Regions from separate parts of the Ensifer sp. 22460 genome, predicted to be linked through region 2. Evidence: predicted binding sites of a transcription regulator. Region 2 holds the regulator's gene; the other holds the start of a gene.
The links. Region 2 encodes PhoB, which activates phosphate uptake and scavenging genes when phosphate is short. Its sites were predicted from a motif close to TGTCATNNANCTGTCAT; they were not measured.
Positions count from the first base shown of each region.

Region 1: a site for PhoB is predicted at 3,106-3,122, ahead of ACTJKM_RS11920 (LTA synthase family protein). Genes of this name have one in related genera too.

Region 1 is NZ_JBQENZ010000008.1:20,828-28,395, reverse strand. It holds gene ACTJKM_RS11935 (TolB family protein) at 1-828, opposite strand; gene ACTJKM_RS11930 (hypothetical protein) at 856-1,191, opposite strand; gene ACTJKM_RS11925 (NAD+ synthase) at 1,195-2,877, opposite strand; gene ACTJKM_RS11920 (LTA synthase family protein) at 3,146-5,077, shown strand; gene ACTJKM_RS11915 (DUF1003 domain-containing protein) at 5,215-5,763, shown strand; gene ACTJKM_RS11910 (TadE/TadG family type IV pilus assembly protein) at 5,949-6,371, shown strand; gene ACTJKM_RS11905 (pilus assembly protein TadG-related protein) at 6,373-7,568, shown strand, end outside.
Region 2 is NZ_JBQENZ010000012.1:185,976-193,543, reverse strand. It holds gene ACTJKM_RS17215 (aspartate aminotransferase family protein) at 1-279, opposite strand, end outside; gene ACTJKM_RS17210 (GcrA family cell cycle regulator) at 700-1,221, shown strand; gene phoB (phosphate regulon transcriptional regulator PhoB) at 1,290-1,973, opposite strand; gene phoU (phosphate signaling complex protein PhoU) at 2,235-2,948, opposite strand; gene pstB (phosphate ABC transporter ATP-binding protein PstB) at 2,999-3,814, opposite strand; gene pstA (phosphate ABC transporter permease PstA) at 3,828-5,150, opposite strand; gene pstC (phosphate ABC transporter permease subunit PstC) at 5,147-6,631, opposite strand; gene ACTJKM_RS17180 (substrate-binding domain-containing protein) at 6,728-7,568, opposite strand, start outside.

The sequences.
Region 1 (7,568 bases), on a different contig from region 2:
TCAGCTTTCAGGCTGATACCGAACGAAGGCGAAGCGATCGCCTGACGGCGACCAGTTGGGAACGTTGATGGTTCCCTGCCCGCCGAAAAGTTCGAACAGGATGCGCGGGTTGCCGCCGTCCATATCCATCAGCCGCAGGCGGACATCGAGATCCCTCGGATGATCGAAAACGTCACCGTCATAGGAGAGCACCAGCAGATGCTTCCCATCCGGCGACAGATGCGGAAACCAGTCGCCATAGGGGCTGTCGGTGATGCGCGTGACGTCACTGCCATCGGGGCGGATGCGCCAGATCTGCATGCGTCCGGTGCGGCTGGAGTTGAAATAGATCCATTCGCCATCCGCCGACCAGTCGGGTCCGTCGTTGCGCCCTTCCCCGTGGGTCAGCCGCTGCTCCTCGCCGCCATCAACCGAAATCGTATAGATGTCGAAGACCTGGTCGCGGATGCCGCAATAGGTCACTCTTCGCCCATCCGGCGACCAGCCGTGCCAATAGGACGGCAGGTTGCGGGTGACGAGCCGCGGCGTGCCGCCTCTAGCCGGCAGCAGGTAGATCGCCGACTTGCCGAACTCGGTCTTGTCGCTGATCGCGATGGTGGCGCCATCGGGCGAAATGCCGTGGTCGTTGTTGCAGAGCGCGGCAAAGCCGGTATCGATCTCCACCGGCTCCGAACCGTCGAAACCGAGGCGATAAAGACGGCCATCGCCGTTGATGACCAGGTGCGTGCCGTCCCGCGACCAGTTCGGCGCCTCGACCAGCCGATCGGTCTGCCAGACGACGCGCGTTTCACCGGTAACGATGTCATAGGTCTCGATGGAACTGCGCATCCCGTTCTCCCGCCGCGACCAAGGCAGCTATTTGCGTTCTTCGCCGGCCGGCAGCGTCGCCGCGACCTTGGCGCAGATCGACTGCATCAAATTGGAATTGCGTTGATCTCGCCAGGTCGAGACGACGCCCCAAGCCAACAGCACAAGGATGCAGACGAAGGCCACGCCGACGATGGCGATACTGCCGCTTGCAAGACCATAGATGCCGAAGACCGCCGGCGTCGCGAAATAGGCGATCTGCGCCGAGAGCTGCCGGCCAGCAGAAACGTCGCTCAGCGACCACAGCCGGATCAGCCGGATTTCCTCGTCCGTGAACTCCGGACAGCTTTCCTTGCCGTCCCGCCCTTGGCCGAACGCGCTCATCGGCTACCCTCGATCGCGGAAGCGGTTGGTGATCGGGTACCGCCGGTCGCGGCCAAAATTCTTCTTGGTGATCTTGACGCCCGGCGCCGATTGCCGCCGCTTGTATTCGGCAATGTAGAGCAGGTGTTCGACCCGGTGAACCGTCGCCTCGTCATGGCCGCGGGCGACGATCTCGTCGGTCCCCATCTCCTTTTCCACCAGGCATTCGAGAATGTCGTCGAGCACCGGATAGGGCGGCAAAGAATCCTGGTCCGTCTGGTTGGGACGCAATTCAGCCGAGGGCGCCTTGTCGATAATATTTGGGGGAATGACGACGCCGGAGGGTCCAAGCGCGCCCGGCGGAACCTTGGTGTTGCGCCAGCGCGAGATGGCATAGACCTCCATCTTGTAGAGATCCTTGATCGGATTGAAGCCGCCGTTCATGTCGCCATAGAGCGTGGCATAGCCGACCGACATTTCCGACTTGTTGCCCGTCGTCACCACCATCGAGCCGAACTTGTTGGAGATCGCCATCAGGATGGTGCCGCGGGTACGGCTCTGCAGGTTCTCCTCGGTGATGCCGGATTCGGTCCCCTCGAACATGTCGGAGAGCGCGCTTAAGAACCCTTCGACCGGCTCGGAGATCGGCACGATATCGTAGCGGCAGCCGAGCGCTGCGGCACATTCCTTGGCGTCCTTCAGCGATTCCTGCGAGGTGTAGCGATAGGGCAGCATGACGGTGCGCACCCGCTCCTCGCCGAGCGCATCGACCGCCAGCGCCGCGCAGATCGCGGAATCGATACCGCCGGAAAGGCCGAGTACGACGTTCTTGAAGCCGTTTTTGTTCACATAGTCACGGAAGCCGAGCATGCAGGCGCGGTAGTCCGCCTCCTCGCGCTCCGGCAGGCGCGACTGCAGCCCGCTTTCGCAATGCCAGCCGCTTTCGCCCTTCTTCCATTCGACGATCGAAATCGCCTCTTCGAACTGGCTCATCTGGAAGGCGAGAGACTTGTCGGTGTTGAAGGCGAAGCTTGCGCCGTCGAACACCAGTTCGTCCTGGCCGCCGAGCTGGTTGGCATAGATCATCGGCAGGCCGGTCTCGAGCACCTGCTTGAGGACCACCTGGTGGCGCACATCCACCTTGCCGCGAAAATAGGGCGAACCGTTCGGCGACAGCAGGATTTCCGCGCCGCTTTCCGCTAGTGTCTCGCAAACGCCGAGATCGCCCCAGATGTCCTCGCAGATCGGAATGCCGATGCGCACGCCGCGGAAATTCACCGGGCCCGGCATCTCGCCCTGGTCGAAGACGCGCTTCTCGTCGAACTCGCCATAGTTCGGCAGATCGACCTTGTCGCGGAACGCGATCACCTTGCCATCGTCAAGCACGGCCACCGAATTGTGCCGGCCGGTCTTGGCTTGGCGCGGGAAGCCGATGATGACGCCCGGGCCGCCGTCCGCCGTGTCGCTCGCGAGCTTCTCGACCGCCTGGAGGCAGGCCTTCAGGAATGCCGGCTTCAGCACGAGATCTTCGGGCGGATAGCCGGAAATGAACAGCTCCGTCAAAAGCAGGAGATCGGCGCCCTGGCGCGCCGCATCGGCACGCGCCTCACGCGCCTTGGCCAGGTTTCCGGCGATGTCGCCCACCGTGGGATTGAGCTGGGCGATTGCGATGCGCAGGAGCGAGGGGGCGATCTTGTGAGCGGTCATGAGCGGGCCTGTCGGTCTGTTCTGAGCGATTGCGTCTGACTTTCGCAATGTTCTTTAGCGCAATCCGCAGGAAAATACCCACAGGCAATCGCCGCTCCGCGAAAAAAACCGAAAAATTCTGTCTTTCCCGGTTCTTATGAAGGGCCGTTGCAGCGCCCTCACGCGACGAAAAGCTGTTCCCAAACCCCGTTAAGAAACCATTCATCCCCTGTTCAAAAAGACGGGCGTATGACAGTTACACGACACATTTATGAAACTGGAGAACATGTTGGCTAGTATCGATTCCGCTGTCGCGAGAGGTTCGCGCGTCTATGTCGATAGACCCGGCTTCACCGCACGGCACGCCAAGACGCTTGCGGCCACCCGCAGCGCATTGTTCTCCCTTTTTGTCGCAGCCGCTCTCGTCTTCGCCGTCGAGCTGATCGTGCGCCAGTCGATGGCCGATACGCTCGCCTATATGCTCGACCCGACGCGCCCGGCGCTGACGACTGTCGGTGCATTCTTCCTGATGCTGCTGGCCGTCGACGGCATTTTCGGCCGCGAACATAAGTCGGCCGTGGTGATTGCGCCGCTCGCCATCATACCCGCCGTCGTCTGCCAGCAGAAGCAGGTCTTCCTGTCCGATCCGCTTTATCCGACCGATTTCCTGTTCGGCCGCCAGATCATGGAATTGATGCCGGTGCTGGTGAAGGACCGCCCCTGGACCGCCGTCGGCATCGTCGTCGGCCTCATCGCCGCCGTTGCCGCCATCGGCCTCTTGCTGCGCTACGCCTGGCGCAATTTCCCCAAGCTGACGCGCCGCGAGCGCATCGCTCGTGCGGCCTTTGCGCTGCCGCTGCTCTTCGCCTTCTGGCACATCATGGATTACAACCAGTTCTCCTGGATCCGTGATCGCCTGAAGGTCATCCCCATCATGTGGGACCAGACCGAGAACTATAAGCACAACGGCTTTGCGCTTGCCTTCGCCATCAACCTGCCGATGGCCAATGTCAGCGCGCCCGCTGGCTACATGGCCGACGCCATCGATCGCATTCCGGTGAAGCCGCTTCCGGCTGGCACCTCGCACCGCGGCAAGCCCGACGTCATCGTGCTGATGAGCGAATCCTTCTGGGATCCGACCCGCCTGCCCAACGTCAAGCTCTCGCCCGATCCGATGCCGACGATCCGCGAGATGCAGTCGGGCAACGTCTTCTCGCCGGAATTCGGCGGCATGACCGCCAATGTCGAGTTCGAGGCGCTGACCGGCTTCTCCAACGCCTTCCTGCCCTATGGCAGCATTCCGTACCAGCAGTACATCCGCAACCCGATCCCGTCGCTCGCTACCTTCTTCCGTGGCGAAGGCTATGTCTCGCGCGCCATCCATCCCTTCCAGAGCTGGTTCTGGAACCGTACCGCCGTCTACAAGGCCTTCGGTTTCGACACCTTCAAGTCGGAAGAGAACATGCCGCCGATGCAGAAGCGCGGCATCTTTGCCTCGGACGAGTCGCTGACGCATGAGATCATCCGCCAGGCCGACGCCATGGACGATCCGTTCTTCTTCTTTGCGGTGACACTGCAGGGCCATGGCCCCTATGAGGCAAACCGCTATGCCAAGAACACCATCAAGGTCGAAGGCAACCTGCCCGAAAGCGACCGGCAGGTGCTGGAAACCTATGCTCAAGGCATCAAGGAAGCCGACGAGAGCCTGAAGAAGCTGATGGACTGGGCAAAGAAGCGCGATCGCGAAACGATCATCGTGCTGTTCGGCGACCACCTGCCGCCGCTCAACACGGTCTATACCAGCACCGGCTTCATGAAGGGCGTCACGGCGGAGCGCAAGGGCTCGAAGGACCAGATGAAGGCGCAGCACGAAACGCCGCTCGTCGTCTGGTCGAACAAAACAGGCCCGAGAAAGAACGTCGGCACGATCAGCCCGGCCTTCCTCTCCTACCAGATCCTCAAGCAGTCCGGCTACGAGCACCCCTATTACACCGGGTTCCTCGGCAAGGTTCATGACCAATACCGGGTCGTCGACCGCTACATGCTGATCCGCAGGAACGGCAAGGAAGTCGCCGAGTGGTCGCGCCAGCCGAAGGTGCCGGCTCTCTTGCGTGACTATCGCTTCCTGCAGCACGACATGATGTTTGGAGACCGCTTCTCGACCGACCGGTTCTTCAAGTCCCACGCCGACCTCTTCGCAAGCGCGGCCGAGACCCACTGAACCACGAGCGCCGGACCGGCCACACCCGGTCCGGCTCTTCATGCTCTCGGTCGGCCAGATTTTTCCGCGACGCAAAACCGCCACGCACATTTGCTGGAAATGCTCTAGATTTTCTCCGGTCAACCCCGGAGATCGCCATGCCGCATTTCAACAACATCTCGCACCAGTTCTTCGGCAAGCCGCTCAGCGAACTCGGCGAGATCGAGCGCCGCATCCTCGCCTACGCCCGCGAGCGGCGCACGCTGACCACCGATACCAATGCGGCCTTCGCTGCCGAGCAAACCTTAGGCGACAGGCTCGCCGACAACATTGCCCGCGTTGGCGGCTCCTGGAGCTTCATCGTCACCTTCTGCAGTTTTCTCGTCTGCTGGGTCATCGTGAACTCGGTGCTGTTGGTGACCGGAGCGTTCGACCCCTACCCCTACATCTTTCTCAACCTCGTGCTTTCCATGCTTGCCGCACTGCAGGCCCCAATCATCATGATGTCGCAGAACCGTCAGGCCGAACGCGACCGCTTCGCAGCGTCCAAGGACTACGAGGTCAATCTCAAGTCGGAAGTCGAACTGATCGCCCTGCATCACAAGGTCGACGACGTGTTGCTGCGTGAGATTTCGGAACTGCGTGCCGACCTCGCAACGCTCAACCGCCAGCTCGAGCACTACCGTCCAGCACCCGGGCAGGACTGACCGAAAACCCACGACACGCAGGATCAGATCCCGCGGTGCCGCGCCGTAGCGCGGGCGCCCACACCCCCGCTTCGCTGCCATCGGCAACTTATTGGAGTATGAAAAAATTAATATTTGAGGACCATCTTATGGGTGCAGGGACATTCGAAAAAAATACAGCAACGTGGGTACGCGGAGATGCTGCAATGTCCAACTTCAAGCGCCTTTTCGGCGGCCGAGACGGCGCCGCTGCAATCGAATTCGCAATCATAGCGCCGCTCTTCTTCCTTTGCGTGCTGACCTTGATCGCCTACGGCGTCTATCTCAGCACAGCGCATTCCATACAGCAGATCGCCGCCGATGCCGCGCGCACAGCCATCGCTGGACTATCCCAAGGCGAGCGTGAACGCCTCGCGACCGACTACATCCGCCGCACCACGATGGATCAGGCCTTCATAAAATCCTCGCGTATGACCGTGACCGTCAAAGACGACGCCAGCAACGCCAACCAGTTCACCGTTCGGATCAAATACGACGCCGCCGACCTCCCGATTTTTAACCTTTTCACGTTCGCGATGCCGAGCAGCCAGATCGAGCGCTTTGCAACCATACGCGTGGGAGGGGTCTGACATGGCGTGGAAATCAACGCGACTGCGCACGCTGCTCCGATCACAAGACGCCAATATCGGCATCTCTGCCGCACTGGTTATGCCACTGGTCATCGCCTCAATGGGGCTCGGCATCGACTACGGCTATCTCACCGTGCAGAAACGTGAGATGCAGTCGGCGGTCGACCTTGCCGCGATCGCAGCGGCCGCCAATATCACGTCGGCCGAGAAGGCCGTGCTCAACCATTTCTCCAACAATGGCCTCAACTACGCCGTGGCCACGCCGACCGGGCTGATGACGGTCGATGGCAAGGTGCTGCCGCTGAGCGATGTCGGCACGGGCAAGGTGGATGGCGTGGCCACGCTGGCGCGCGGCCGCTATATCCCCGACCCGTCCGTCGAGGCCGGACAGCGCTTCATCAAGGACGCAACGCCGACCGATGCCGTTCAGGTTCTGCTGGAAAAGAAAGGCCAGATCTTCCTTGCCTCCATGTTCAGCGCGCCGCCGGATTTAAGCGTCATCGGCACGGCCGCCAGCTCCAAGATTGCCGCCTTCTCTGTCGGCTCGCGTCTCGCCAGCCTGAACGACGGGTTGCTGAATTCGATCCTCGGGCAAATGCTCGGCACGACCATCTCCCTCAAGGTCATGGATTATCAGGCGCTCATCGACGCCGACATCGACGTCCAGCCGTTCCTGGAGATCGTCGCGACAAAGCTGAACCTGACCACCGCCTCCTATGAGGACGTGCTGAAGGCCAATCTGACCATGCCGCAGTTGCTCTCCTCGATGCGGCTCGTCCAGGGTCTTTCAGGCACAGTGACAGCCGCGCTGAAGAGCATCGAGCTTTCGACCGCAAACAACAAGAAGACCGTCACACTGGCCCAGATCCTCAACCTCGATCCGAAAAAGAACCTGCAGATCGATGCCGGTTCCGATTGGGCGATGAAGATCAGCGCGCTGCAGATCGTCTCCGCGGCCGCCGCAATTGCCAATGGCGAACACCAGATCGCGCTCAACGCCGTGACCGGGCTTCCCGGCATCGCTTCTGCCAAGGTCAAGCTCGCGATCGGCGAGCCGCCGGTCCAGACGCCCAGCCACCGCCTCGGAACCCCGGGGGCGGCCGTGCGCACCGCCCAGACCCGCCTCGCCGTCGAAGTCAACGTCGATGGCCTTGCGGCCCTTGCCGGCATCCGCATCAGACTGCCGATCTACGTCGA
Region 2 (7,568 bases):
GAAGACCCGATCGGCAAAGGTGACGGCCGCCAAGCGGCGTCCAAGACTTTCCTGACCGGGAACTTCGTAAAGGTTGGAAAGGTGCCAGACCTTCTCGGCCTGCGCCTTCAGCGCCTCGACGAGATGCGGATGCGCGTGGCCGAGCGAGTTCACGGCAACGCCGGCGGCGAAGTCGAGATAGCGCGAGCCGTCTTCGGCGATCAGCCAGACGCCCTCTCCTCGCTCGAAACGCAACGGCGCGCGCATGTAGGTATCGTAAAGCGGCGTGGTTGCAGTCATGCGAGGCTCTCCTTACTCCAGTCGGCATCGGTCCCGCTGCTTCATGCGGCCCGATAAAAATCAAAAATGCCGCCTTTCGGCGGCGCAGGCACTATTCCTATTTCGCGCCGCAATGTCAATAAAACCAAGCCTTGCAGTGCAACAGAGAAGCCCGTTTCCCGGCGGCGAAAAAATCGCCCGGAAGGGCTTGCAAAAATGCAACGCCAGCCGAGCAAGTTGGGGAAAACTACGAAATCGATTCGGCGTGAATCCCGGGACTCTTGCCACGGAGTCCGACGGTCAGTACGTTAACATTCAATTACTAGACGCATGCGGCGGACCTAGTCACCAAAAGAGTTATCGCGTTTGCAACCTCGGGATTCAACCGGGGTGCGGTGAGGGATTCTGCCATCCCCAACGCTGAGAACGGAGAGTGCAGAAATGAACTGGACTGACGAGCGGGTGGAGAAACTGAAGAAGCTTTGGTCCGAGGGCCTGAGCGCAAGCCAGATCGCGGCACAGCTCGGCGGCGTCAGCCGTAACGCTGTCATCGGCAAGGTTCATCGCCTGAGCCTTCCAGGCCGCGCCAAAGCCGGCGGCAGCACCACTGCGGCGACCCGCCCGAAGCGGCCGACCTCGGCGCCGCGCGCTCCGAACTACGCCTCGCGCGTTTCGACCCGCACCGTTGCCCGTCCGTCCGGCGCCACCGTTCTCAAGGAGGAGATCGAAGTCGATCTCGTTGCCGAGCAGGATTTCAGCATCCAGACCGACGTGGTCGTGCCAATGTCGCGCCGCCTCGAGCTGACCCAGCTCACCGAACGCACCTGCAAGTGGCCGATCGGCGACCCGCTGAAGGAAGAGTTCCATTTCTGCGGCAACGATTCCCCGGAAGCTTCGCCCTATTGCAGCTTCCATGCGCGGCTTGCCTACCAGCCGTCCGCCGAGCGCCGTCGGATGCGCTAAGGATCCGCACAGGACCAAAACGAAAGGGGCCGATCGGCCCCTTTTTTATTGACTTTTGTTTGCCCTTCTCAGCTTTCGAGCGAGTAGCCGGCGCCGCGCACGGTGCGGATGACATCAGGCATGGTCGAGAAGTTCAGCGCCTTGCGCAGGCGGCCGACATGCACGTCGACGGTCCGCTCGTCGACATAGATGTCGTGGCCCCAGACGCCGTCCAGCAACTGCGAGCGCGAGAAGACACGGCCCGGAGAGGACATCAGGAACTCCAGCAGGCGGAACTCTGTCGGCCCCAGGCGAACTTCGCGGCTGCGGCGATGGACGCGATGGGTTTCCCGGTCGAGCTCGATGTCGCCGCAGCGCAGCAGCGTCGAGAGAACTTCGGGCTTCGCCCGGCGGAGCATCGCCTTGACGCGGGCCATCAGCTCCGGCGTGGAGAAGGGCTTGACCACATAGTCGTCGGCACCGGTCGCCAGACCGCGAACGCGCTCGCTTTCCTCGCCGCGCGCCGTCAGCATGATGATCGGCAACCGCTCCGTCTCCGGGCGCTGGCGCAGCCTACGGCAAAGCTCGATGCCGGAGACGCCCGGCAACATCCAGTCGAGGATCAGAAGGTCGGGCAGGCGTTCCTGTAGCCGGATCTCCGCCTCGTCACCCCTGAGGATCGTATCGACGTCGAAGCCTTCAGCTTCCAGATTGTAACGCAGCAGGACGCTCAGCGCCTCTTCGTCTTCGACCACGGCGATTTTTGGCAACATCAGGTAACGTCTCCTTACCGCGAGCGCCGTGCGGGTCCAGCGGACCGGCCGGCACTCAGACACTCTAAATCTGGAGCACCCCCGCCAATTTCAAAGGCGGTGCGAAAAGCCGCATGCTTCAGATGCAGGAATTCGGGGCCGCGACCGAAGCCGCGACCGGATGATATTCATGGGGCACGCATTGCGAACGGCGCGTTTAACGCCAGAGCGGGATGAGGAAAAGTGTATGCGGTTGTCCCCCCCGCATCCCGCTCCAACCTTCTAGTCGTTGACCGAGCCCAACGTCGACGTGTTGTCATCCTTCGGGCGCTCACCTTCCGGCTGGGCACCCGTCGCCATGTAATAGATCGTCTCGGCGATGTTGGTCGCGTGGTCGCCGATACGCTCGATGTTCTTGGCGCAGAACAGAAGATGCGTGCAGGGCGTGATATTGCGCGGATCTTCCATCATGTAGGTGAGCAACTCGCGGAACAGCGAGGTGTAGATCGCATCGATCTCCTCGTCGCGTTCGCGAATGCTGTTGGCCTTTTCCGGCGAACGCGACGCATAGACGTCGAGCACTTCCTTGAGCTGCACCAGAGCGAGTTCGGCGAGATGCTCGAGACCGCGGGCGAGCTTGCGCGGGATGCCCGAACCGGCAACCGCGATCACGCGCTTGGCAGTGTTCTTGCCGAGGTCGCCGACACGCTCCAGGTCGGAGGCGATGCGGATCGACCCCATGATCTCGCGAAGGTCGGCGGCGACCGGCTGGCGCTTGGCGATCGTGACAATCGCCTTCTCGCCGATCTGGCGCTCGGCATCATCGAGAACGGTGTCGTCCGAGATTACCTTTTGCGCCAGCGCCAGGTCGGAATTGACCAGGGCGCGGACGGATTCGGCGACCATCTGCTCGGCGAGACCGCCCATTTCCGAGATGCGGCGCGTCAGGTACTTCAGTTCTTCGTCATAGGCGGACATGATATGCATGGACATGATCGTCGATCCTTACAGGCGCTTTCCAGTGACTGTTGCAGCCGTGATTGGCCTCAGCCGAAGCGGCCCATGATGTAATCCTGGGTGCGCTGGTCATCCGGATTGGTGAACATCTTGTCGGTGTCGTTCTCCTCGACGAGATTGCCGAGGTGGAACATGGCGGTGCGCTGCGACACGCGGGCGGCCTGCTGCATCGAGTGGGTCACGATGACGATCGTGAAGTTCGTGCGCAGTTCGTGGATGAGTTCCTCGACCTTGGCGGTCGCGATCGGGTCGAGTGCCGAGCAGGGCTCGTCCATCAGGATGACTTCCGGGCTGACGGCAACAGCGCGTGCGATGCAAAGGCGCTGCTGCTGACCACCGGAGAGGCCGGTGCCCGGCTCCTGCAGGCGGTCCTTCACCTCGTTCCACAAACCTGCCTTCTGCAGGCTGGTCTCGACCACATCGTCAAAGTCCGCCTTGGTGCGGGCAAGTCCGTGGATGCGCGGACCGTAGGCGACGTTGTCGTAGATCGACTTCGGGAACGGGTTCGGCTTCTGGAAGACCATGCCGACGCGGGCGCGCAGCTCGACCACGTCAATGGTCGGGTCGTAGATGTCGTCCTCATCGAGCGTGATCTTGCCGGTCACACGGCAGTTCTCGATGGTGTCGTTCATGCGGTTCAGCGTGCGCAGGAAGGTCGACTTGCCGCAGCCCGACGGACCGATCAGCGCCGTTACCGTGTTCTCGCGGATGTTGAGGTTGACGTCGAAAAGCGCACGCTTCTCGCCGTAGTAGACCGACACATCCTTGCCGATCATCTTGAAGGGAACCGTGTTCATTTTCTGATCCAAGGCTTTCTCGACCGCTGCTTCTGACATGATGTTCATAGTAATTACCTCACTACCAACGGCGCTCAAAGCGACGTCGCAACAGAATGGCGCCAAGGTTCATGACGACGAGGAAGATGAGAAGAATGATGATCGCGCCGGAGGTGCGCTCGACGAAGGCGCGTTCCGCCTCGTTGGCCCACATGTAGATCTGCACCGGCAGCGCTGTCGACGGCTCCATCGGCGAACCGGGATAGTCGACGACGAAGGCGACCATGCCGATCAGCAGGAGCGGCGCGGTTTCGCCAAGCGCGTGGGCAAGACCGATAATCGTACCGGTCAGAATGCCCGGCATGGCCAGCGGCAGAACGTGGTGGAAGATGGTCTGCATCTTCGAGGCACCGAGACCGAGCGCCGCCGAACGGATGGACGGCGGAACCGCCTTCAAGGCCGCGCGGGTGGCGATGATGATCGTCGGCAGGGTCATCAGCGTCAGCACGAAACCGCCGACGACGGCCGCCGAACGCGGCATGCCGGCAAAGTTGATGAAGACGGCGAGACCCAACAGACCGTAGACGATCGACGGAACGGCCGCGAGGTTGTTGATGTTGACCTCGATCAGGTCGGTGAGCCGGTTCTTCGGAGCGAACTCTTCGAGATAGATCGAGGCGGCAACGCCGATCGGCAACGACAGCAGGAGCACGATCAGCATCATGTAGAACGAGCCGAGGGCGGCAACGCCGACGCCCGCCGCTTCAGGACGGCTGGAGGCGCCGAAGGTGAAGATGCCGGTGTTGAAGCTCTTCTTCAGGACGCCGGCGCTTGCGAGCTCGTTCATCCAGGTGACCTGCTGGTCCTTGACCTTGCGCTTGCTCTCTTCGACCTTGAGGTCGATCTGCCCCTTGTTGGCGGAGTCGATGTTGGCTTCGGCCAAAAGGGTGACCGGAATGGTCTTGCCGACGATGGACGGATCCGCCACGACAATGTCGCGCAAGAGCGTACGGGAGCTCGCAGAAACCATGTCGGTCGCCTGCTTGACCAGCGGCCGCTTGGTCGCATCGATGCCGAGCTGCTTGACGAGCGCATCACGCACCAGCAGCGGATAGTTGGCGGTCATCAGTACCTTGCTGTCGGTCGTGCGCTCACCGTTGGGGTCGATGACCTTTTCGGTGAATTCGATCGGCAGCGTGATCGTCGTCTGCTGGAACGCGGTGTAGCCGTTGGAAATGACGGTCCACAGCAGCAGCGCCAGGAAGAAGAGACCGGTGCTGATTGCCGCAATGCCGTAGGCGCGGAACCGGCGCTCGGCGGCATAGCGGCGCTTGATGCCGATATCGCGCTTTGCGGATTCAGGACGGGCGGAGATCCGGACGGTCGGGGAAGCGATGTCGGTCATTCGTACTGTTCCCGGTATTTGCGCACGATGTAGAGCGCGTAAATGTTGAGGCCGAGCGTGATGACAAAGAGCGTGATGCCCAGCGCGAAGGCCACCAGCGTCTGCGGCGAGGTGAACTCGAGGTCGCCCGTCAACTGGTTGACGATCTTCACGGTCACCGTCGTCATCGGCTCGAAGGGATTGATCTGCATGCGGGCCGCGACACCGGCTGCAAGCACCACGATCATCGTTTCGCCGACGGCACGCGATGCGGTCAGAAGCAGCGCGCCGACAATGCCGGGAAGTGCAGCCGGAAGAATGACCTTCTTGACCGTTTCCGAACGGGTGGCGCCGAGGCCCAGCGACCCGTCACGCAGCGCGCGCGGCACCTGGGTGATAATGTCGTCGGAAAGCGACGACACGAACGGGATCAGCATGATGCCCATGACGATGCCTGCGGTGACCACGCTCTGCGCCTGGATGAAGTTCTGGTAATTGCCGGTGGCAAGGCCGTTCAGCTGCGCCGAGATATCACGCAGGAACGGACCAACGGTCACGAGAGCGAAGAAACCGTAGACGATGGTCGGGATGCCGGCGAGCACTTCGAGCAGCGGCTTTGCGGTCGAACGCAAGCGCGGGCTTGCATACTCCGCCATGTAGATGGCTGCGAAGAGGCCGATCGGCACTGCAAAGAGCATGGCGACGAAAGCGATGTAGAGCGTGCCGGTGAGAAGCGGGATCAGCCCGAACTGGCCGGAGGCGCCGCCGCTGCCGGCAGCAGCGAAGCGCGGATCCCAGACCGTGCCGAAGAAGAATTCGAACGGCGAGACCATGGTGAAGAAGCGGCCGGCTTCCGACAGCATCGAGGCGACGATGCCGACCGTCGTCAGGATGGCGATGGAAGACGCGACGATCAGCGAACCGAGAATGACCCGCTCGACCTGGTTGCGTGCACGGAAGCGGGTAGCGATGTTGCGGATGGCGTAGATGCCGCCGGCAATCGCGATCAACAGTACGGCCGCGGTCATCAGCCAGCGGTTGGCGGCGGTCATCGCGTTGAAATGCTGGGCGACGGTGACCATGTAGGGCTCGCCTTCGCCGGCCAGGGCGACGCCCTTGGCCGCGAGCGTCGAGCGGAGATTGGCGGCACCGCTTTCGAGTGCCGCGACCTCCTCGCCGCTCAGGCGCAGCAGACCACCGGCAACGGACTTGACCTGGCCGAGCGCGAGCTGAACCGCGGCGGCCCCCTGGTTCTGGACGGTGTCCGGCAGGGCCGCGCGCGTGCTCCCGTCAATATAGATAGGACCGGTAATCAGCCAGGCGCCGAGAACGAGCGCCGCCGGCAGCATCGCCCAGATAGCGACGTAGCTACCGTGATAGCCCGGCAAGGAATGAAGGTTGGAGAGCTTGCCGCCAGCCTGCGCCAGCGAACGTGCGCGACCGGCAAAATAGGCAATGAAACCAATAACAATAATTAGCAAAAGAAGGAGCGAGGTACTCATCCGCACGTCTCCCCGGTATCGCCCGTCACGGGCCGCCGGCAAATCGAATGAAGGCATGCCCCGGCGCGAAGGATATCGCGCCGGGGCTTGTCGTTATCAGAGCATGTTGCCGGCTGCGAAAGCCTTGCGGATTTCTTCGCGCTCGGCGTCCGGAGCAGCAACCAGGCCGTACTCGGCGAGCGGGCTGTCCGGGCCGATCATCTGGTCGTTGATGAAGAACTCAACATATTCCTTGAGGCCCGGGATAACGCCGAGGTGTGCCTTCTTGACGTAGAAGAACAGCGGGCGGGAAACCGGATACTCGCCGGAAGCGATCGTTTCGGTCGACGGTACGATGCCGTTGACGGTCGCGACCTTCAGCTTGTCGGCGTTGTTTTCGTAGAAGGACAGGCCGAAGACACCGATGCCGTTCTTGTTGGCAGCGATACGGGCGAGCGTCTCGGTGTAGTCGCCGTCGATGTCGACAGCCATGCCGTCCTTGCGGACCGCGACGCACTTGCTGTGCTGCTGCTTTTCATCGGTAACGGCAGCCTTGATGACGTCAACGGCGCCGGCGTTCTTGCAGCCTGCAGCCAGGATCTTCTCTTCGAAGACTTCGCGGGTGCCGTGCTTTTCGCCCGGGATGAAGGCGGCGATTTCAACTTCCGGAAGGGCGGAGTTGACTTCCGACCACTTCTTGTAAGGGTTGGCAACGAGCTTGCCGTCGACGACGACTTCAGCAGCGAGAGCCTTGTAGAGGTCTTCCGGCTTCAGGGCGAGGTCGGCATTGCCGGCGTCGGTCGCGAAGACGATACCGTCATAGCCGATCTTGACTTCCTGGATTTCGGTCACGCCAGCGGCCTTGCAGGCCTCGACTTCGCTGTCCTTGATCTTGCGCGAGGAGTTCGCGACGTCGATGGTGTCCGGGCCGACGCCCTTGCAGAATTCCTTCAGGCCG